DNA from 4 places in the Comamonas jiangduensis genome. Region 1 is predicted to be linked to each of the others. Evidence: predicted binding sites of a transcription regulator. Region 1 holds the regulator's gene; each other region holds the start of a gene.

The links. Region 1 encodes FNR, which switches genes on or off when oxygen is low (the NO sensors DNR and NnrR bind a similar motif). Its sites were predicted from a motif close to TTGATNNNNATCAA; they were not measured.
Region 2: a site for FNR is predicted at 2,378-2,391, ahead of QEP12_RS06495 (PHA/PHB synthase family protein). Genes of this name have one in related genera too.
Region 3: a site for FNR is predicted at 2,546-2,559, ahead of QEP12_RS15805 (PHA/PHB synthase family protein). Genes of this name have one in related genera too.
Region 4: a site for FNR is predicted at 2,948-2,961, ahead of QEP12_RS06395 (bacteriohemerythrin). Genes of this name have one in related genera too.

Annotation. Positions count from the first base shown of each region.
Region 1 is NZ_JARXOV010000002.1:140,430-145,594, forward strand. It holds gene ccoG (cytochrome c oxidase accessory protein CcoG) at 1-1,137, shown strand, start outside; gene QEP12_RS02130 (FixH family protein) at 1,206-1,493, shown strand; gene QEP12_RS02135 (hypothetical protein) at 1,732-1,923, shown strand; gene fnr (fumarate/nitrate reduction transcriptional regulator Fnr) at 2,022-2,747, opposite strand; gene hemN (oxygen-independent coproporphyrinogen III oxidase) at 2,951-4,330, shown strand; gene QEP12_RS02150 (sulfite exporter TauE/SafE family protein) at 4,336-5,049, shown strand.
Region 2 is NZ_JARXOV010000006.1:33,670-38,834, reverse strand. It holds gene QEP12_RS06505 (3-hydroxybutyryl-CoA dehydrogenase) at 1-462, opposite strand, end outside; gene QEP12_RS06500 (GMC family oxidoreductase) at 567-2,201, shown strand; gene QEP12_RS06495 (PHA/PHB synthase family protein) at 2,485-4,260, shown strand; gene fabI (enoyl-ACP reductase FabI) at 4,348-5,124, shown strand.
Region 3 is NZ_JARXOV010000023.1:55,081-60,245, reverse strand. It holds gene QEP12_RS15810 (acetyl-CoA C-acetyltransferase) at 1-639, opposite strand, end outside; gene QEP12_RS15805 (PHA/PHB synthase family protein) at 730-2,424, opposite strand; gene QEP12_RS15800 (hypothetical protein) at 2,605-2,928, shown strand; gene pgeF (peptidoglycan editing factor PgeF) at 2,848-3,684, opposite strand; gene QEP12_RS15790 (fumarylacetoacetate hydrolase family protein) at 3,762-4,460, shown strand; gene QEP12_RS15785 (NUDIX hydrolase) at 4,475-5,026, shown strand; gene QEP12_RS15780 (chemotaxis protein CheW) at 5,122-5,165, shown strand, end outside.
Region 4 is NZ_JARXOV010000006.1:9,353-14,517, reverse strand. It holds gene QEP12_RS06405 (M23 family metallopeptidase) at 1-738, opposite strand, end outside; gene tyrS (tyrosine--tRNA ligase) at 923-2,155, shown strand; gene QEP12_RS06395 (bacteriohemerythrin) at 2,368-2,814, opposite strand; gene glmU (bifunctional UDP-N-acetylglucosamine diphosphorylase/glucosamine-1-phosphate N-acetyltransferase GlmU) at 3,099-4,538, shown strand; gene QEP12_RS06385 (sensor histidine kinase) at 4,557-5,165, shown strand, end outside.

The DNA.
Region 1 (5,165 bases):
ATTGTCAGTGCGCTGTCGCTGTTTTTATTTACTGCGGTGGCCGGGCGCTTGTGGTGCGGCTTTACGTGCCCACAAACGGTATATACCGAAATATTTATGTGGATCGAGCACAAGGTCGAGGGTGACCGCAGTGCGCGTATTCGCTTGGACCAAGGTGGCTGGACGCTGGAAAAAATCTGGCGCAAAACCCTCAAACAATTTTTGTGGATTGCCTTGGCGCTGTGGACGGGCTTTACCTTCGTAGGCTACTTTGTGCCTATCCGCGAGTTGGGTGGAGAGTTGCTGGCGCTCCAAGGCGGCTGGCAGATTTTCTGGGTGTTGTTTTACGGTTTTGCGACGTATGGCAATGCGGGCTACATGCGTGAGCAGGTTTGCAAGTACATGTGCCCTTATGCGCGCTTCCAAAGCGCGATGTTTGACAAAGATACATTGGTCGTCAGCTATGACGCCAAGCGTGGTGAAAACCGTGGCCCTCGCAAAAAAGACCTGGATTACAAAGCCCAAGGCTTGGGCGACTGTATCGACTGCAAGTTGTGTGTACAGGTCTGCCCGGTTGGAATCGACATTCGCGATGGTTTGCAGTACGAATGCATCGGTTGTGGCTTGTGTGTGGATGCATGTAACAACGTGATGGACAACATGCACTATCCGCGTGGGTTGATACGCTTGACGACACAAAACGCGGTGAGCCAAGGCTGGACCGGCGCGCAAATTTGGCGCCGTATTGCGCGTCCCCGCGTGCTGATTTACACCATGATTTTGGTAGGTTTGACGTCGGCCATGGTCTTTAGTATGGCGGTGCGAGAGCCCCTCAAGGTTGATGTGATTCGGGATCGTGCATCGTTGGCGCGGATTGTGGCCGGTGGCAAGCTGGAGAATGTCTATCGTTTGCAGGTGATGAATGCTACGGAGCAAGCCCAAACTTATAGCGTTGCTGTGAAGGGGCTGGAGGGCATTGCGATGGCAGAAGGCACTACCGTGGACGTGGACTCCGCCCAAACGCGCGGTGTCGCCGTGCGTGTACAAATTCCGTATGGAACTGCTGAACCTGGTTCACATCCTATTGAGTTTGAAATCACGGCGCAAAGTGGCAAAGGCCATGTGCTTGAAAAATCAGTTTTCTTAGTGCCTCGCTAAGAACGCAGCATTGTTGGTGTGCAAGACTGAGTGCTTGCACACTGCGTTTGATGGAAAGAGAGTGGGTTATGTCTCAGGTAGCAAAAAAGCTGGAAGTGCCATCAGGTCCTTGGTGGAAATATGGCCACGTATGGTTGGTGTTCGCAGGGCCTGCCGTGGTGGTCGTGGCAGGTATTGCGACGGCCATGATTGCCATGAATGGCGCGGATCCCGTTGTGGACAACGATTACTACCAAAAGGGCCTGAATATCAACCAGGAACTGCGCCACATCGAAAAGAGCTTGGCGCCAGCGGGTGCTGCGCGTAACCATGTGACAACCCCCGATGCTGATTTGCCCAATCTGGCACCTAAATAACGGTTTATTTTAAAAAAAGTAGCTGCCTGCGCTTTAAATATGCTGACTTCAAGTGCTTTTAATGCACAAGTCATTGTGAATATTGCGCTGGCAGCTATTATTTTTATTTAGCGTTTGTCCCACGCAGCCTGGTTGGGAATGGTGCTCACAATGTCCACATGATTCACGCAAAGGAGTGCACATGTGGACACGACGTTTAATGTGGATTGTTTGGCCCGCTTTTTTGGCAGCTGGTGTGATGGAAATGCTGGTGTTTGCCGCATTCGACCCGCACGATATGTTGTGGCTGGGGCAAGGGATTGAGCTATCTCGCACGGCGATTTATACCCTGGCCTTTTTTGCTTTTTGGGTGGTTTTTGTGGTTGCTGGATATTTGACGGTTTTGCTGTCTATTTCTGCTTCAGAAGTGAACGCCCAGCCTAGCATGTAACGAAGATAGTGTTGTGGCAGTCGCGGCATAAAAAACCGCCCATAAAAAAACCTCCCAGCGTAGGCTTGGGAGGTTTTTTTATGGGAAAGCCAGAGCGCTTACTTGTTGCACTCGTGCTGGCTGTTGACCAAGCGCTGCAGTGCAGCAGTGTCCAAAATGCGCACGTGGCGCTGTTTCACCTCAACCATGCCTTCTTCCACAAATTTGGAGAAGGTGCGGCTGACTGTTTCAAGCTTCAGGCCCAGGTAGCTGCCAATTTCTTCGCGTGTCATACGTAGCACCAGTTCAGACGAGGAGAAACCGCGTGCATGCAGGCGTTGTACCAAGTTCAGAATAAAAGCAGCCAAGCGCTCTTCGGCACGCATGCTGCCCAGCAGTAGCATGACGCTGTGTTCACGCACAATCTCGCGACTCATGACCTTGTGCACATGGCTTTGCAAGGCCGTCACTTCACGCGAAATTTCTTCCAATCCGTCAAAAGGCATGACGCAGACTTCGGCATCTTCCAGTGCTACGGCATCACAGGTGTGGTGGTCATTGACGATGCCGTCCAGGCCAATGATTTCACCAGCCATCTGGAAGCCAGTCACTTGGTCGCGACCATCCTCTGTGGCCACGCAGGTTTTGAAAAAGCCCGTGCGAATGGCGTACAGCGATGTGAATGCTTCTCCGTTGCGAAACAGTGTTGCTCCGCGTTTGACTTTGCGGCGGGTAGCCACAATGTCATCGATGCGCTGCAACTGTTGCTCATTCAGGCCCATGGGCATGCAGAGTTCACGCAAATTGCAGTTGGAGCAGGTAACTTTGATGGTTGGAGGAGTCATGTACTCGAAAGCCCAAGAGTCTTGTGTAAGAAGATGACTTGTGCAGTTAAAAAATCAGATAAGAGACTATGGGATAGCTCGAAGGAGTAAGGAATGATGTCGCTCAAATTGTGACATTCCTTGTACATCAACCTCTTGATTCACGTCAAGGATAAACGTGGCCGATTGTTGCAAAGTATGGTCATCAAGGAAAAGATTCATTCATGACCGTCGTCACCCCCGAACTCTTGCGTCGTTATGACGTGCCAGGCCCGCGCTACACCTCTTATCCCACTGCGGATAGGTTTGTGGAGGCGTTTGGTGATAGTGACTATATCTTGGCGTTGAAGCAGCGCAAAGTTGCAGCTGCTGTAAACCAGCCGATGTCGCTCTATGTGCACATTCCATTTTGTGACTCCCTGTGTTACTACTGCGCGTGCAACAAGATCATCACTAAGCACCATGAACGTGCTGTGACATACATGCGCTATTTGGAGCGCGAAATTGATTTGCATCTGCAGCACTGTGGTCGTGGGCAGGTTGTGAGCCAGTTCCACGTGGGAGGCGGCACGCCCACTTTCTTGACAGACGATGAGCTGCGTAACCTGTGGCGCATGCTGCGTGAGCGGTTTGTGTTTGAGGCGGCGGGTGAGTACTCGATCGAAGTTGATCCACGCACAGTGACGCGTGAACGCCTGGCAGTGCTCAAAGAAATAGGCTTTAACCGCTTGAGCTTTGGGGTGCAAGACTTTGATCCGGAAGTGCAAAAAGCGGTGCACCGTGAGCAGCCTGCGGAGCAGGTGTTTGATTTGGTGGCTGCTTCGCGCGAACTGGGCTTTCAGTCGGTGAATGTGGATTTGATTTACGGCTTGCCCAAGCAAAATCCCGAATCGTTTGCTCGCACGCTCAAACAGGTGACAGAGTTGCGCCCAGATCGTATTGCGCTGTATGCCTATGCGCACTTGCCAGAGCGCTTCAAGCCACAGCGCCGTATCTTGCAAGCAGACTTGCCATCAGCCCCCGACAAGGTGGGTATGTTGTCTTCTGCCATAGAAAGCTTTATTGAAGCTGGCTACGTTTATGTGGGAATGGATCACTTTGCGTTGCCGGAAGACGCATTGGCGATTGCGAAACGCCAAGGTCGCTTGCACCGTAATTTCCAAGGCTATAGCACGCAGCCAGACTGCGATTTGATCGCCTTGGGCGTTTCCGCGATTGGTCGCGTGGGTGCAACCTACAGCCAAAATGCCAAGACGCTGGAAGAGTATTACGACCTTCTGGATCAAGGGCGGCTGCCTGTTGTCCGTGGGCTCGCGTTGACCCGCGACGATACGATTCGCCGTGCCGTCATCATGACGATCATGTGCCAGGGCGAGCTGTTTTTTGAATCTATCAACAGCGCTTGGCTGATTGATTTCAAGCAGTACTTTGCTGCTGAAATCGAAGCTTTGGCTGCGCAGCAAGACGAAGGTTTGGTAGAAATTACGGACGACTGCCTCACGGTGACTGCCAAGGGCTGGTTCTTTGTGCGCGGCGTAGCCTTGGTCTTTGACCGTTATTTGCAAGCAGACCGCAACAGAGCCAGGTTCTCGCGGATCATCTGATCCCTATGACTTTTTCTTTGCTTTGGACCGCTTTCTTTATGGGGCTCGTGGGGGGGCCCCATTGTCTTGCCATGTGTGCAGCCCCTTGTCATGCCGTCATTCAAGGCCATGGCACGGCGGTGCAAATGCACGGCAAGTTGTCGCGGCACACCACGGTATGGAACTGGAGTGCGCTTCAATTCCATATGGGCCGTCTGGCTGGCTACGGTGTCTTAGGAGCCATTTCTGCTTTTGCCATGGAGCAGGTAGCATGGTTTTCTGATCAAACTTCTGCCTTGCACCCGGTGTGGGTGGTGATGCACTTGGCGATTTTGGCTTGGGGGCTGTTGATGCTATTCCAAGGCCAGCAGCCAGCTTGGCTGGAGCGCGCTGGCCGGGCTATGTGGCAGAAGGTGCAGCCCGTACTTTCGATGCGCGGTGGAGCGCTTTTTGCAGGTATGTCTTGGGCGTTCATGCCTTGTGGGCTGCTGTATTCCGCTATCTTGGTGGCCGCCTTAAGCGGTGCTGTCTGGGCGGGTGCTGTCAGCATGGTGGCATTTGCCGTCGGTGGGGCATTGTGGCTGGCAGGAGCACCTCTGGCTTGGCGCTGGCTCAGTGGCAGAGTGGGGCGCTGGCGTGCAGACTGGGGTACACGCGCAGCAGGCCTGATGTTGGTGGCGGCGTCACTATGGGCACTGTGGATGGACTTGATCTACAAGCCATCAGTGTGGTGCCGTTAATTTTTTGGGAATGTGGCAGATGCGCCGAGAAGGTGTCTGCAAAACCGCCGAGCCCTCAACCTGAACCGGGGGTTCAGGTGGGCGAGAGCAACCTAGCGTTGGGTTCGTCTGACGCG
Region 2 (5,165 bases), on a different contig from region 1:
AATAATCTCCACCAGCGCCATCATGGGCACGGGGTTGAAGAAGTGCATGCCGATGAACTTGTCGGCGCGCTGAGTGACGGCGCCCAGCTTGGTGATGGAGATGGACGAGGTGTTGGTGGCAACCAGTGTCTCAGGAGGCAGCGTGTCATCCAGCTGCTTGAGGATTTTGACCTTGAGGTCGTAGTTCTCGGTGGCGGCCTCAATCACCAACTGGGCGGGCTTGAGGTCGTCATAGCTGGTGGAAGTCTTGATCAGCGACAGGGCTTTTTCTTTGTCGGCGACGGTGATTTTTTCTTTTTTGATCAGGCGGTCAAGGCTGCCAGAGATAGTGGCCAAGCCCTTTTGCACGGCGGCTTCGGAAATGTCCACCATCACCACCGCAACGCCTGAAACGGCACATGCTTGTGCAATGCCGTTGCCCATGGTGCCTGCGCCAACGATGCCTACGGTTTGAATGCTCACGGTTGTATCTCCCTAGTTAATGATTGGTATGCGGGGAAGATGGTATCCAAATTCTGAAGTAGAGCGCGTAACGTAGGTGCCTTCAAGCTGCGGGAGCGGTCTGCATGAATGAAGTATTTGACTATGTCGTAATTGGTGCGGGCTCTGCGGGCTGCGTGCTGGCCGGTCGGCTGAGTGAAGATGGTCAGCACCAGGTGTGTGTCCTGGAGGCCGGAGGCACGGATGCCACGCCATTGGTGCAATGCCCGGCAGGTCTAGCGGCCATGTCCAAAGCAACGCACCTCAATTGGGCGATGCAAACGGTACCTCAGGCTGGTCTGAACGGGCGGTGTGGTTATCAGCCGCGCGGAAAGGTGCTGGGGGGCAGCAGTTCGGTCAACGCGATGATTTATCTGCGGGGGCAGCCGCAAGACTATGACGGCTGGGCGGCACAAGGTAATCCCGGGTGGGCTTGGGCAGATGTCAAGCCGTGGTTTTTGAAGGCGGAGCACAACGAACGCGGGGCCGACGCCTGGCATGGCCAAGGCGGGCCGTTGAATGTGGCGGACTTGCAGCAGCCCAACAGCTTGAGTCAGGACTTTGTCGAAGCGGGCGTGCAAGCGGGGTTTGCGCGCAATACAGACTTCAATGGCGGCAGCCAAGAAGGTGTAGGGCTTTACCAAGTGACCCAGAAAAATGGGGAGCGGTGGAGTGCCGCCAAGGCTTACCTCACACCGCATTGGGGGCGCCGTAATTTGCAGGTACGTACCGGGGCGCAGGTGCTGCGGATTGTGCTCACAACTACCAAGGCAGGACTGCGTGCAACGGGGGTGGAATATGTGCGTGGCGGTGTGCGCCACACAGTGCATGCGCGCCGCGAGGTGTTGTTGAGTGCCGGTGCGTTGTTGTCGCCGCAGATACTCATGCTGTCGGGCATCGGGCCTGCCGCGCATTTGAGAGAGGTGGGTGTGCAGCCTGTGCATGATTTGCCAGGCGTGGGCCACAACCTGCACGACCATCTGGATGCGCTGCTGGTGGCAGATGCTCCCCAGCTGACGCAGTCCTTTGGTTGGTCCGCGACAGGGCTGATGCACATGGTGCAAGGCGCATGGGAGTGGCACAGCAAGCGAACCGGCAGGCTAACCACCAATTTTGCGGAAGCAGGGGCTTTTCTGAAAAGCAGCCCCGAAGTATCGCGGCCTGATTTGCAACTGCATTTTGTGGTGGCCAAACTCATCGACCATGGGCGCCAGACCGTTTGGGGGCATGGTTTTTCCTGCCATGTGTGTGTGCTGCGCCCACAAAGCCGTGGCACGGTCAGGCTGCGCAGTGCAGACCCGTTGACGTTGCCCTTGATCGACCCCAACTTCTTGGCAGTGGAAGACGACTTGCAGCGTACCGTCCGGGGGGTGCAAATGGCGCGCCGCATCTTGGCGCAAGCCGCTTTGGCGCGGCATGGCGCGCAAGAGTTGCCTCATTCCGCCTGCGCGCAAACGCCTGGGGAAATTGCACAGTGGGTGCGGCAAACTGCAGACACGATTTACCACCCCGTGGGCACCTGCCGTATGGGGCATGGGGCGATGGATGTGGTGGATAGCCAATTGCGTGTGCACAGAGTGCTCGGGCTGCGGGTGGTGGATGCTTCTATTTTTCCGAGCATTCCAAGTGGTAACACGAATGCGCCCACCATCATGGTGGCCGAAAAAGCGGCATGCATGGTGCTGTCACACGCAGAGAAAACGTCTGTGGCAGCGGACTGAATGTGCGCTGGAGTCCTACAGTGCAGGAGGAGTGCGCTGTGCGTCGTCTGTTTACAAAAAGTAAATATTGCACGAGCTGTAACGGGGGCGCTTTGCCCTAGCTGGAACGTCTGTCCGGACAATCCGGCGACCAAAGCGTCTATTGCATACTTTGAAGACAGTAGTGCGATGAAAGCTTGATCAGTGTCAAGGCCGGAGCCTTTGGATTTGGTGGAAGTCCTTCTTTTCTTGAGAATCAGATGTTTCGGGCTTGATACAAGCTGTAACGCTGCATGGAGATGAAGTGACTGCTGAAAATAACCAGAAAGATTTGCAAGCTGAAGCTGCTCAAACTTTGGATGATCGCGTACGCGCTGCGTTGAGTGCTTCGACCATGGGCCTGTCGCCCGTGGCCTTGGGGTTGGCAACAGCCGACTGGTGCATGAATTTGGCATCTTCCCCCGGCAAGCAAATGACACTGGCGCAACGTGCGCTGCATCTGGCGCAGGAGGCTGCGCAAGCCAGTGTGCAACCTGCGGGTGAGCGTGATGCGCGCTTCAAAGACGCCGCATGGCAGCAGTGGCCTTACAGCGCCATGAAGGAGGGCTTCAAGGCCAGTGACCGCTGGTGGCGGGAGGCAGCGCAGGTGGAAGGTATGACCCGCCATCACCGTCAGCTGATGGATTTCTTTGCCCGGCAGTGGATGGATGCCTTGGCACCTTCCAACTGGGCGATTACCAATCCCGAGGTGCTGGCCAAGGCCAAGGAAACGCAGGGCGCAAGCTTGCGCAAGGGCTTTGAGCTGTTTGTGCAAGATCAGCAAGCGGCACACCAAGCCAAAGCCGATACACCAGCGCAAGCGCTGGAGCCACTGGAGTTCGCCGTCGGCAAAGACGTGGCCTGCACGCCCGGCAAAGTGGTGTTTCGCAACCATTTGATTGAGCTGATTCAATACAGCCCCAGCACTGACAAAGTGCTGCCAGAGCCTGTGCTGATCGTGCCGTCTTGCATCATGAAATACTACATTTTGGATTTGTCGCCGCACAACTCCATGGTGAAGTACTTGGTCGGGCAAGGACACACCGTGCTGATTGTGTCTTGGCGCAATCCCGACGCATCAGACCGAGAACTGAAGATGCAGGACTATCTGAGTACAGGTGTCTTGCAGGCGATGGCTGCTGTCAAAACGGTAACCGGTGCTCGCAGCATCCACACCATGGGGTACTGCTTGGGAGGTACTTTCTTGGCGATTGCAGCGGCCGCCTTGGGGCGCCTGAAGCGCAAGAAAACACGCACAGAAAAAGAGCAGGCCTTGATTCCCTCCGATATGCCCGAACTCAGTTCGGTCATCTTGCTGGCGGCGCAAACCGACTTTTCCGAACCCGGGGAGTTGGGTGTATTTATCGACGAGGCGCAACTGGCCAATTTGCGCCAGAGCATGAATGAAAAGGGGTATCTGTCAGGTAAACAGATGGGCGGATCTTTCCAGTTCTTGGCCTCCAAGGATTTGGTGTGGTCGCGCAACACACGGCGCTATCTGATGGGTGAGGATGACGCCAGTTTTGATTTGATGAGCTGGAATGCGGACCAGACCCGGTTGCCCGCACGCATGCACAACGAATATCTGACCTCGATGTTTTTGAACAATGCGTTGGCAGCCGGGCAGTACCGCTTTGCGGGTGCTACGGTGGCACTGATGGATATTGATGCGCCCATGATGGTGGTGGGAACCACCCGGGATCACGTCTCGCCGTGGAAGTCGGTCTACAAAATCCACTTGCAGACGGACACGCATGTGACTTTTGTGCTGGCTGCAGGCGGGCACAACGCCGGGATCGTGTCCGAGCCGGGGCGCCCACGTCGCAGCTATCAAATCGCCAGCGTGGAAGACGGTGCAGGCTGGATGGATCCCGATGACTGGGCAGCGCAGACCCCCGTGGTACAGGGCTCCTGGTGGGAGGCGATGGACCAGTGGATCAAGCAGCGCTCAGGCGCAGCGGTCAAAGCCCAACCCATCAAAGCCGAGCACGTGGTGTGCGATGCGCCTGGTGAATACGTCATGGTGCGTTACGCAGATTAAGGGCCTTCAGGCCCACGCAAGAGGTTGCGCAAGGCAGCAATGCAAGGCATTGCCTGCTTTCTACATAACAAAAGAGGGAGTGATGAGATGACGAATGCAGCAGCATTTACTTTGGCAGGCAAAAAAGGGCTGGTTCTGGGGGTGGCGAACGAGCGCTCGATTGCGTGGGGCTGCACAGCATTGGCGCGAGCGCAAGGTGCTGAGGTGGTGGCTTCTTGCCTGAATGAAAAAGCGCGCAAATGGGTGGAGCCCCTGACAGCGCCGATTGGTGTGGACTTGGTGAATTGCAACGTCGAAGAAGACGGGCAGCTGGCAGCATTGGTTCAGCATGCAGTAGACAAGTTCGGCAAGCTGGATTTCGTGATTCACTCGATTGCTTGGGCGCCTTTGGAAGACTTGCAAGGTGATGTGGTGGACAGCTCGCGCGAGGGTTTTGCCCGTGCCGTGAGCGTGTCGTGCCACTCCTTTGCGGAGCTGGCGAAGTTGTGTGCGCCGCACATGAAAGATGGTGGCAGCATGCTTTCCATGAGCTATCTGGGCTCCGGTGAAGCAGTGCCTAACTATGGGCTGATGGGGCCGGTGAAAGCAGCCCTGGAGTCCATGGTGCGCTATATGGCGATGGAGTTGGGACCACAGAACATCCGCGTGCATGCGGTCTCTCCGGGCCCCATCTTGACGCGTGCAGCATCTGGGATTGCAGACTTTGATGGCTTGATGGCTACCGCCCAGGCCAAGGCACCGCTGCAGCGCCTGGTGACGCTGGAAGAAATTGCCCAGCTGAGCGCATTTTTGTGTTCAGACGCGGCATCGGGCATGACCGGGCAGACCATTTATGTGGATGGTGGCGTGCACGCTGTCGATTAACGCCCGACATTGGGAAAACTGCTGCAGTGCCCTGCCACTGC
Region 3 (5,165 bases), on a different contig from region 1:
CACCACGGGATCGCCCTTGCGCTGGGGAATCACCACGGGCACGATTTCATCCTTGAACTTGCCCGCATCCTGAGCCGCTGCCGCCTTGGATTGGCTGGCAATGGCCAGTTCATCTTGCGCAGCACGTGCAATGTCGTTGGCTTTGGCCACGTTCTCTGCGGTAATGCCCATGTGGTACTGGTTGTACACATCCCACAGGCCGTCCACGATCATGGTGTCCTGCATCTTCCAGTCACCCATGCGCTGGCCTTCACGTGAGCCTTGCAGCACGTGGGGCGAAAGGCTCATGTTTTCCTGGCCACCGGCCACCACGATTTCGCTGTCACCCGTGGCTACCGCTTGCGCGGCCAACATGACGGCCTTCAGCCCGGAACCGCACACGGCATTAATGGTCAGCGCAGGGGTTTCCTGGGCCACACCCGCTTTCATCATGGCTTGGCGCGCGGGATTCTGCCCGACACCGGCGGTCAGCACCTGGCCCATGATGACCTCACCCACTTGGTCTGCAGGCACTTTGGCACGCTCCAGCGCTGCCTTGATCACGGTGGCGCCCAAGTCCACCGCGGGCACTTTGGCCAAACCGCCGCCAAATTTACCCACGGCTGTACGCACAGCTGAAACGATGACGATGTCTTCCATTGGATGCTCCCTTGTGATGATTTCGTAGCACGTAGCGCACTATTTATAAGCGCTACAGCCTGTTTTCATGCATGAAATATATATGACAAGCTACGCCTTTTGCTGCACGTAACTGCCAGGCGCGGCTTCCAGTGCCTGGTATTTAGTGCCCCTGCCATAGCGCTTGGGGGCAGCAACGGGTTTACCCGCGTGACTTTGCAACCACTGCGACCAGTCGGTCCACCAGCTTCCGGGCAGCTCCTGCGCGCGTTCCAGCCACTGCGCATGTGTGGCGGGCAATACGCCGTCCTGCCGAATCCAGTGGCTGCGTTTTTTCTTGGCGGGGGGATTGATGACCCCGGCAATATGGCCCGAAGCCCCCATCACAAACCGCTTGGCGCCTGGCAGCACCTGGGTGGTGGCATACGACCCCGTGATAGGCACGATGTGGTCTTCGCGCGAACCGTAGATGTAGACCGGAATATCGATGGCCCCCAAATCCAGGGACTGCCCGCATACCGTCAATTTGCCGGGCTTCACCAAATTGTTTTCCAGGTACATATTGCGCAAATACCAGTTGTACCAGGGGCCGGGCAAATTGGTGGCGTCGCTGTTCCAATAGAGCAAGTCGAACGGCGGTGGGGTTTCGCCCTTGAGGTAATTGCCCACCACGTAGTTCCACACCAGATCATTCGGGCGCAAGAAGCTGAACGTGGAGGCCAGCTCCTGGCCTTTGAGCAAACCGCCCTGCCCCATCTGCAGTTCACGCATTTGCACAAAGGTTTCGTCGATAAAAACATCCAGAATGCCGGTATCGGTAAAGTCCACCAGCGTGGTCAGCAGCGTTGCGCTGGCCACAGGCGACTCGCCGCGTGCCGCCAGCACCGCCAAAGCCGTGGTCAGCATGGTGCCGCCGACGCAAAAGCCCAACGCGTTGATCTGATCGGCACCGCCAATTTCCTGCACCACCTGGATGGCGCGGATGACGGCGTTCTCGATGTAATCGTCCCAGGTCAGATGGCCTTGCTCCTCGCCCGGGTTGCGCCAACTCACCACAAAAGTGCGGTGCCCCTGGCTGGCGGCATAGCGCACCAGCGAGTTCTCGGGCTGCAAATCCAGGATGTAGTACTTGTTGATGCACGGCGGAATCAGCAAAAACGGCCGCTCATGCACCTTGGCTGTCAAAGGCTTGTATTCGATGAGCTGGAAAATTTCGTTTTCATAGACCACAGCCCCTTCGGTGGTGGCGACGTTTTTGCCCACCTCAAAGACGCTTTCATCGGTCATGGAGACATGGCCCTGCTCCATGTCGTGCAGCAGGTTCTGAATGCCCTTGGCCAAACTCTCACCCTTGGTTTCAATGGCTTTTTGCTGGGCTTCAGGGTTCAGCGCCAAATAGTTGCTGGGCGACATGGCGGCCACCCACTGCTCTACAGCAAAGCGAATCCGCGCACGCGTTTTCTCATCAGCCTGTACGGCATCGGCCAAGCCCGTGAGCGCTTTGGCGTTGAGCAGGTAGCTGGATGCGGTCAACGCGGCCACGGGATTGCTGAGCCACGGCGCACTCCCAAAACGCTTGTCCTGCAAGTTCGCAGTGGCCGCCAGCCCCTGGCTCCACAGCTGGCTGGCTTCCTGGACATAGGCTTGCTGCAGCTCTTGCAGCTTGGCGGCATCAAACTTCAGCGCTGCGGTGGGGCAAGTATCGGGAGAGGCTGCGGGGAAAGCCGCCAAGGCCTTGGCCCACTGCTCCGTAAAAAATTGCTGGAACTGTGGGACACCGGGGTTCCAAGAGGCCTCTGAACTCATACTTGTCTTCCTTGTGGCTGGCAAGCGCTATACGGCTTGGCCTTGTAATGGCTGATTGTTGCGTAGGCTCCGGCTTGTGGCAATCGAACGCACGTGCTGTTTCATGCAAAAACCAGGCCCATTGACTCGAATCAAGGGAATTCAAGCCCAGCGCCCCCGTATTTCGGGCACATTTCAGCCATGTATTTGATTGTGATTGCTTGGTTTTACGTCACTGTGATGATGGCGGTCGCGGAAGCGGCCAGCCCGCAAGGCAGCATTTTGGGCGCCATCATTACCTTTGCCTTGTATGGATTGCTGCCCATGGCCATCCTGATCTACATCTTGGGCACGCCCGAGCGCAAGCGCAAACTCAAGGCTCGCCGCGAAGCAGAGCAACGCGTCTACGATGAGGCGCAGGCCGCACTGCACAGCAAGGCGCCTTCACACCTTCCAGATGCAAGCGGCCATACGCCCGGTGCTACCGAGGACAGCAGCATCGCGCCGGTGCGAGAAAAACTGTGAAGCGTTGCTGACCGTGCACCACTGCGCAGACCCATCGTTGCCGTAAATATGCTGAAGGCCCAGCGCCTGCAAGCGCTGGCGGGCCAGCTGCGGCAAATTGGCCAGCCACTTGCCAGCGCTACCCGGCACGGGCACAAAACACTGTGCAGCTTGCGGCGAGCTGGCCGTGAAAGCAGAGCGCACCTCTGCACCCACTTCAAAAGCCTGCGGGCCAATGCAAGGGCCCAGCCACACCTGGGTGTCGGCTGCCAACGCAGCGCTTGCTGGCTGCTGCAGCTTGGCGGCATAAGCGTGCCACGTAGCCTCCAGCACCCCTTGGCCGCCCCTCCCTGCCAGCCCGCGCCAGCCTGCGTGCGCCGCTGCCACCACAGACCCGCTGCGGTGGGCCATCAGCACAGGCAGGCAATCGGCCACCATAATGGTGCACGCCACCCCGGATTTATCTGTCAAACAGGCATCAAACGCTTGTCCATCGTGCGACGAGTGCTCTAAATTTTGCACATCACAGCCATGCACTTGTTGCAAAAAAACCGTGTGCACCGGGCGCCGGGAAAGGCTGGCAATGACCGATGACAGCACTTGCCGGTTGGCGGCAACGTGTGCCGGGTCATCGCGTACGTGATCGCCCAAGTTCATGGAATTCCAGGGCGCAGCGCTGTACCCCCCTTCACGCGTGGTGAACAAGGCGCATACACCGGGAATACGCGGCCAGTCAGGTTGCAGCCACCGCTGCGCAAGATGCGAGGTATCAGTCACCCACGCAGCATAACCTGCGAAATGCGCCGTCCAGTCGTGGCACACTTTGCGTCTTCCATCGCTTTGCCTGATTTGCCATGCGCTTTGTGTTACCCCCTCCTGTCCAAGCCAGCGTGCCCGTGGTCGGCCACTCCGAACGCTTTCCCGTACACCGCATTTACTGCGTGGGACGCAACTACGCCGAACACGCCAAGGAAATGGGGTTTACCGGCCGCGAAGCGCCTTTTTTCTTCATGAAGCCTGCTGACGCCGTGCTGTGCGCCGACGAAGGTGCTGCGCTGTCCATGCCCTACCCCAGCCTGACCAGCAATCTGCACCATGAGATTGAGCTGGTGGTTGCGATTGGCAAAGGTGGCAAGCACATTCCCGCCGCACAAGCCATGGAGCACATCTGGGGCTATGCCGTAGGCCTGGACATGACGCGCCGCGACTTGCAAAACGACATGAAAAAGCAAGGCCGCCCCTGGTGCATTGGCAAAGCCTTTGAAGCCAGCGCGCCCATCAGCGCCATCACGCCTGCGGCTCAGGCAGGCGATGTTCAGCACGCCGAGATCTGGCTGCAAGTCAACGGCCAAGACCGCCAACGCAGCAACGTGAGCCAGTTGATCTGGAACATTGCCGAAACCATTGAGCACCTCTCACACGCCTGGGAGTTGCAGCCAGGCGACCTCATCATGACAGGCACGCCTGAGGGCGTGGGTGCAGTGCAAACCGGCGATGTGCTGGAAGGCGGTATCAGCGGCCTGGGTACGCTGCGCGTCAACATCACCGCATAAGTTACGTTGCACGCATGAGTTTTCGCCCCCCCATCAAGTTCTGCAACCAGTGCGGCGCAGCGGTCAAGCACGCAGTGCCCGACGACGGTGACACCCGCATCCGCGCCATTTGCCCGGCGTGCGGCGTGGTGCACTACCAAAACCCGCTCAACGTCGTGGGGTGCATTCCCGTGCTGGACGATGGCCGTATCTTGCTGTGCAAACGCAATATCGAGCCACGTTGGGGCAAGTGGACCTTGCCTGCTGGCTTTATGGAGTTGGACGAAACCACCTCCCAAGGTTCGGCCCGCGAAACCGACGAAGAAGCCGGCGCCGACATCGAGATGGGGCGCCTGTTTTCTGTCATCAGCGTGCCCCGTGTCGGCCAGGTACACCTGTTTTATTGCGCACGCCTGCGCAGTGAAACCCTCAACCCCGGCCACGAGACGATTGAAGCGCGCTTCTTTGAGGCCAAAGACATTCCCTGGGACGAGCTGGCCTTTCGCACCGTCAGTATTACCTTGCAGCGCTATCTAGAGGATCGCGCCAGCGGCACGGTTCAAGTCCATAACATCGATTTGGTTTAACTCGCGTCAATTTTTGGCCTGGCTCTTGCTAACAGACAGTTACACAGGCTGGGCATTTTTTGATCACCCACCAGTCCTGTCCGAGGGAGACAGACATGGCTAGCGAGAACGATATCCATATGGACACCTTCATCCCGTA
Region 4 (5,165 bases), on a different contig from region 1:
AGAGCGCAAGAACTCACCGTCGGCTTCCAAGGTTTCGTAGATGACGGAGAAACGGTCACCCTTGTGCAGGCGGTGGAAGTTGATGTCCGAAAAAATATCGACCACTTGCACGGCCACGGCGTCGGGCAAGCCTGCAGCGTCGGTGGCGGCAAACAAGGTGCTGTGGATGGTGCCACCTGTCAGGCGGGTGTTGACGACCAGCGGTGCGGTCGAGACGGTGCTGACAAACTGGCCTTGGGCATCGCGCTCCAGCACCAAACGCTGAAAGTTTTGGCTGTCTTCGCTCTCAATCCAGCGCACGGTCAGCTTGCGCAGCTGGTGGTCGTTGCTGGCCTCGGCGGACACCAAGCGGCCATTGCGGCTGAACACGTGCTGGCGAGCCAGCTCATTGCTGCGCAAAAAGGCCGAAGCGCTGGGGTCTGCAATCCCCAGACGCTGCAGCAGCGATTCTGGGGTATCGCTGGAGCGGGTGTAGTCCGTGCGGAACAGCGAAAAATCGTTCAGATCTGTCAGATCGGCCAGCGTGCTGCCCTCGACCAGCGAGGGGATCGTTTGGGTGAGCGTGCGGACAGGCATGTCGGCAGGATCTGGACCCAGGGACGCAACGGCGAAGGCGCCACCTCCTGCGGTGAGCATGAGGGTCGCAATCGCGGCGGTTAGGCGTTTCGGGTGGCGCTGGATGGACTGTGCCAGCTGTGCAAGGAAAGCACTGCCGGCAGAAACTAGTTTGTGATTCAAAACCTGGGTTCCTGGGAAGTGTGCGTACCTTGAAGACGGAAAGGCATGTGAGGCATGGGGCACGCGTTCTGTCAGCATAGTGGCCATTTACCAGTATGTAAATGCCTTGCCGACTAGAATTGGTCACTGCAATCGAGCCGAAATTATACCGGGGGGCCTATACCCCGCGCTGGAAAAAACCCTTATGAATCAAAATGCTGTTACAACATACCCGGTCACTGAGGCTGTAAGACAAGCGCTTGAAATCACCTTGCGCGGCGTTGACGAATTGTTACCAGAAGCTGACTGGACACAAAAGCTGGCGCGTTCGGCGGCAACCGGGGTGCCGCTGCGCATCAAGCTGGGTCTGGATCCTACAGCGCCGGACATCCATTTGGGGCACACCGTGGTGCTCAACAAAATGCGCCAGTTGCAGGATTTGGGCCACCAAGTGATCTTTTTGATCGGTGACTTCACCACGCTGATTGGCGACCCTTCGGGCCGCAACTCGACCCGTCCGCCGCTGACCGCAGAGCAAATCCAGGCCAATGCCGAGACGTACTACACCCAGGCGGCCAAGGTGTTGGACCCGGCCAAGACCGAGGTGCGTTACAACAGCGAATGGTGCGACAAGCTGGGCGCGCGCGGCATGATTGAGCTGTCGGCCAAGTACACCGTGGCACGCATGATGGAGCGCAACGACTTTCACACCCGCTTTACCGAAGGCAGCTCCATCAGCCTGCACGAGTTTTTGTACCCGCTGCTGCAAGGCTATGACTCGGTGGCCTTGAAGGCCGACCTGGAGCTGGGCGGCACAGACCAGAAGTTCAACCTGATGATGGGGCGTCATCTGCAGGCCGAGTATGGGCAAGAGCAACAGTGCGTACTCACCATGCCGCTGCTGGTGGGCCTGGACGGCGTGCACAAGATGTCCAAGTCCAAGAACAACTACATCGGCATTACGGAAGACGCCAACACCATGTTCGCCAAGGTGCTGTCGATTTCGGACGACCTGATGTGGGACTGGTACACGCTGCTGTCCTTCCAGAGCCTGGCGCACATTGCCCAGCTCAAGGCTGAGATTGCTGCGGGCGGCAACCCCAAGCACGCCAAGGTGGCGCTGGCCAAGGAAATCACCACGCGTTTCCACAGCGCTGCAGCTGCCGATGCGGCCGAGCAAGACTTCAACAACCGTGCCAAGGGCGGCATTCCCGACGATATCCCGGAGCTGAGCCTGTCGGGTGCGCCCATGGGGATTGGTGCCTTGCTCAAGCAAGCGAACCTGGCGCCTTCCACCAGCGAAGCCAACCGCCTGATCGACGGCGGCGGCGTGCGCATTGACGGCACCGTCATCAGCGACCGCGGCCTGAAGGTAGAGTCGGGCACTTTTGTGGTGCAGGTGGGTAAGCGCAAGTTTGCCCGCGTGACGCTGGCCTGACCGTTGGCGACGCACTGGCCTGCCCAAGCCAGCAGCCAGAAGTCGCAATTCACCTGCAGCTTGGAGAGAATGGGCGCTGCGCGTCCCCCAAGCCGCTGCCTTGGAAAAGGCGGCGGCTTTTTTGCTTTTAAAAAATGAGCTGTTTGCGCTTGTGAAATAAGGGTTTTAAAGTGTTTGGTATTTGAAAGCCATGAAATACAAGCGCCAGTAGCTCACTTTTTAATGGCTATGGGTGGCGCTGATGCGGTGTCGTCTGCGGCGAGGGTCGCTTGGAAAAACGGTACATACGCGCGGTCTTCTTCAAGGATGTGGCAGCGCAGCCAGTCTTTGAGAAAGTCCAGCGCCTCCAGGTCGACATCTTCCCCGGCCTCAAAGCGCAGCAGCCAATCCATGGCCTGGGCGGTGAAGTGGGCGTGTTCGGCAGTGTGCTCGGCCGTTTGCGGATAGCCGTAGCGCTGGAACATCACCTCTTCTTCAATGAAGTGGTTGTGGGTGTAATCGACCAAGCCTTCAAGCACCTGCCCGATGACGGCACGCTCAGGAATGGGGTTGCTCAGCTCGTCATACAAGGTGTTGATCAATTGCACCAGCGTCTGGTGCTGCGCATCGATGCGCGGAATGCCCAGCATGAGCGCACTGGACCACGGCATAAAGGTCATGAACGATCCTTTCAATTCACTCTGAGAAGGCGGAGAGAAAGCGCGCGGGGCAGTGTGCGCGGCGCGAAGCTGTACAGAATGCAGAAAGGGCCACGCGGCTCCAAGGGGGCAACCCAGGCGCCCCCAGCGCTTGCTGACGCAGGTCAAACACTTCGGGGCAGCCTGTCGTGTGTGCCCCACGCCAATCAGATGGCTGTCTGGCCGAGGTGTTCACGCGCAGGTGTGCCAGCGCGGGATAATCTGGCGCATAGCGCTGGCCGTAGCTGGCTTCACAAGTGATTTTTATGTCCTCCTCTCACGCACTACCCCTTGATATCGTCGTCATGGCTGCCGGCAAAGGCACCCGCATGAAAAGCAAGCACCCCAAGGTGTTGCAAAAACTGGCGGGCCGTGCCTTGCTGCAGCATGTGCTGGATACGGCCGCGCAGTTGCAGGCGCGCTCGGCCGTGGTGATTACCGGCCATGGTGCGCAAGAAGTAGAAGCCGCCATCGCCCAAGGCCGCAGCAGCCAGGCTTTGGATTTGAAGTTTGTGCGCCAAGAGCCGCAGCTGGGCACCGGCCACGCCGTGCAGCAGGCTGTGCCTGCGCTGGCGCAGGACGGCATGGTGATCGTGCTTTCGGGCGATGTGCCGCTGACCCAGGCATCCACCCTGCAAGACCTGGTGCAAGCTGCAGGCGGCAGCCGCATGGCGCTGCTGACCGTCACCCTGGACAACCCCACGGGCTATGGCCGCATCGTGCGCAATGCCCAAGGCACGGTGCAGCGCATCGTTGAGCAAAAAGACGCGAGCGACGCCGAGCGCGCTATCACCGAGATTTACAGCGGCATCATGGCCGTGCCCGCAAAGCGCTTGGCGCACTGGCTTGCGCAACTGAACAACCACAACGCCCAAGGCGAGTACTACCTGACGGACATTGTTGCCATGGCGGTGGCCGATGGTGTGGACGTGGTGGCCCACCGCATCACGGATGCCGTGCAGGTGGCTGGCGTGAACAGCCCGCTGCAACTGGCCGAGCTGGAGCGGGCCCACCAGCAGCGCCAGGCACACCGCTTGATGGAGCAAGGCATTCGATTGGCCGACCCCGCCCGCTTTGACCTGCGTGACGATGTGCGCGGTCATGCGGCGCAACTGCTGTGCGGGCCGGATGTGGAAATTGATGTGGGCTGTATCTTCACCGGCAAGGTGGAACTGGGTGAAGGCGCCAGCATTGGTGCCTACTGCCACATCAGCAATGCCACGATTGCGGCGGGCGCGGTGATTCACCCCTACACCCACATTGATGGTGAAAAGTTGGGCGCCAGCGTGGGCGAAGGTGCGCTGATTGGCCCCTTTGCCCGCTTGCGCCCCGGCGCGCAGCTGGGCAAGGAGGTGCACATCGGTAACTTTGTGGAAGTGAAGAACTCCATCTTGGCCGACGGTGCCAAGGCCAACCACTTGGCCTACCTGGGCGATGCTAGCGTGGGCGAGCGGGTGAACTACGGCGCGGGCTCCATCACCGCTAACTACGACGGCGCCAACAAGCACCGCACGGTGATTGAGGCCGATGTGCACGTGGGCAGCAACTGCGTGCTGGTGGCACCGGTGACGATTGGCGCTGGCGGTACGGTGGGCGGTGGTTCTACCATTACCAAGAGCACCGAGCCGGGTGCATTGAGCGTGGCGCGTGGCAAGCAAGTCAGTATTGCCAACTGGACGCGCCCCGCCAAACAACCCAAGCCCTAATCTGTCAAGGAGCCTGCCATGCATGCGTTCACCCCTGTGCCCACCACGCTCGAAGCAGCGCTGGGATTGATTGCGCAGCAGCGGGCTGAGCTGGATCGCTTGCATGCGGCGCACGAGGCCTGGATGCGCGCCGTTGCGCACGATTTGCGCGCGCCCTTGCGGCATGTGGTCTCGTTTGCACCGCTGCTCAAAGAGTCGGTGGAAGAGTTGGCGGCAGCAGCGCCCCAAGCGGGCTACGCCGCAGAAGATGCGCGCGAGTTTGCGGCCACGATGGAGCAATCAGCCCGCAAGATGAGCGCCATGCTCGATGGCTTGGCCCACATCTCACGCATGGCTCGCACCGCCTTGCACCTGGAGGTGCTGAACTGGTCGGCGCTGGTGCAAGCGGCGGCGCAGCCTCTGCAAGCACAGCATCCGCAGGTGCAGTGGGTGTTGCCAGACCAGCCCGTGTGGGTGATGGCCGATGCCGACAGCCTGCGCTCTGCCATGCAAGCGCTGCTGGACAACGCCGTCAAATTCTCTGCCACGCAGCCACAGCCGCAGGTGTGTGTGGAGGCGCAGCCTTTGGCAGCGGGCGGCTGGCGCTTGACGGTACAAGACAACGGCGTGGGGTTTGACGCCAGCCGT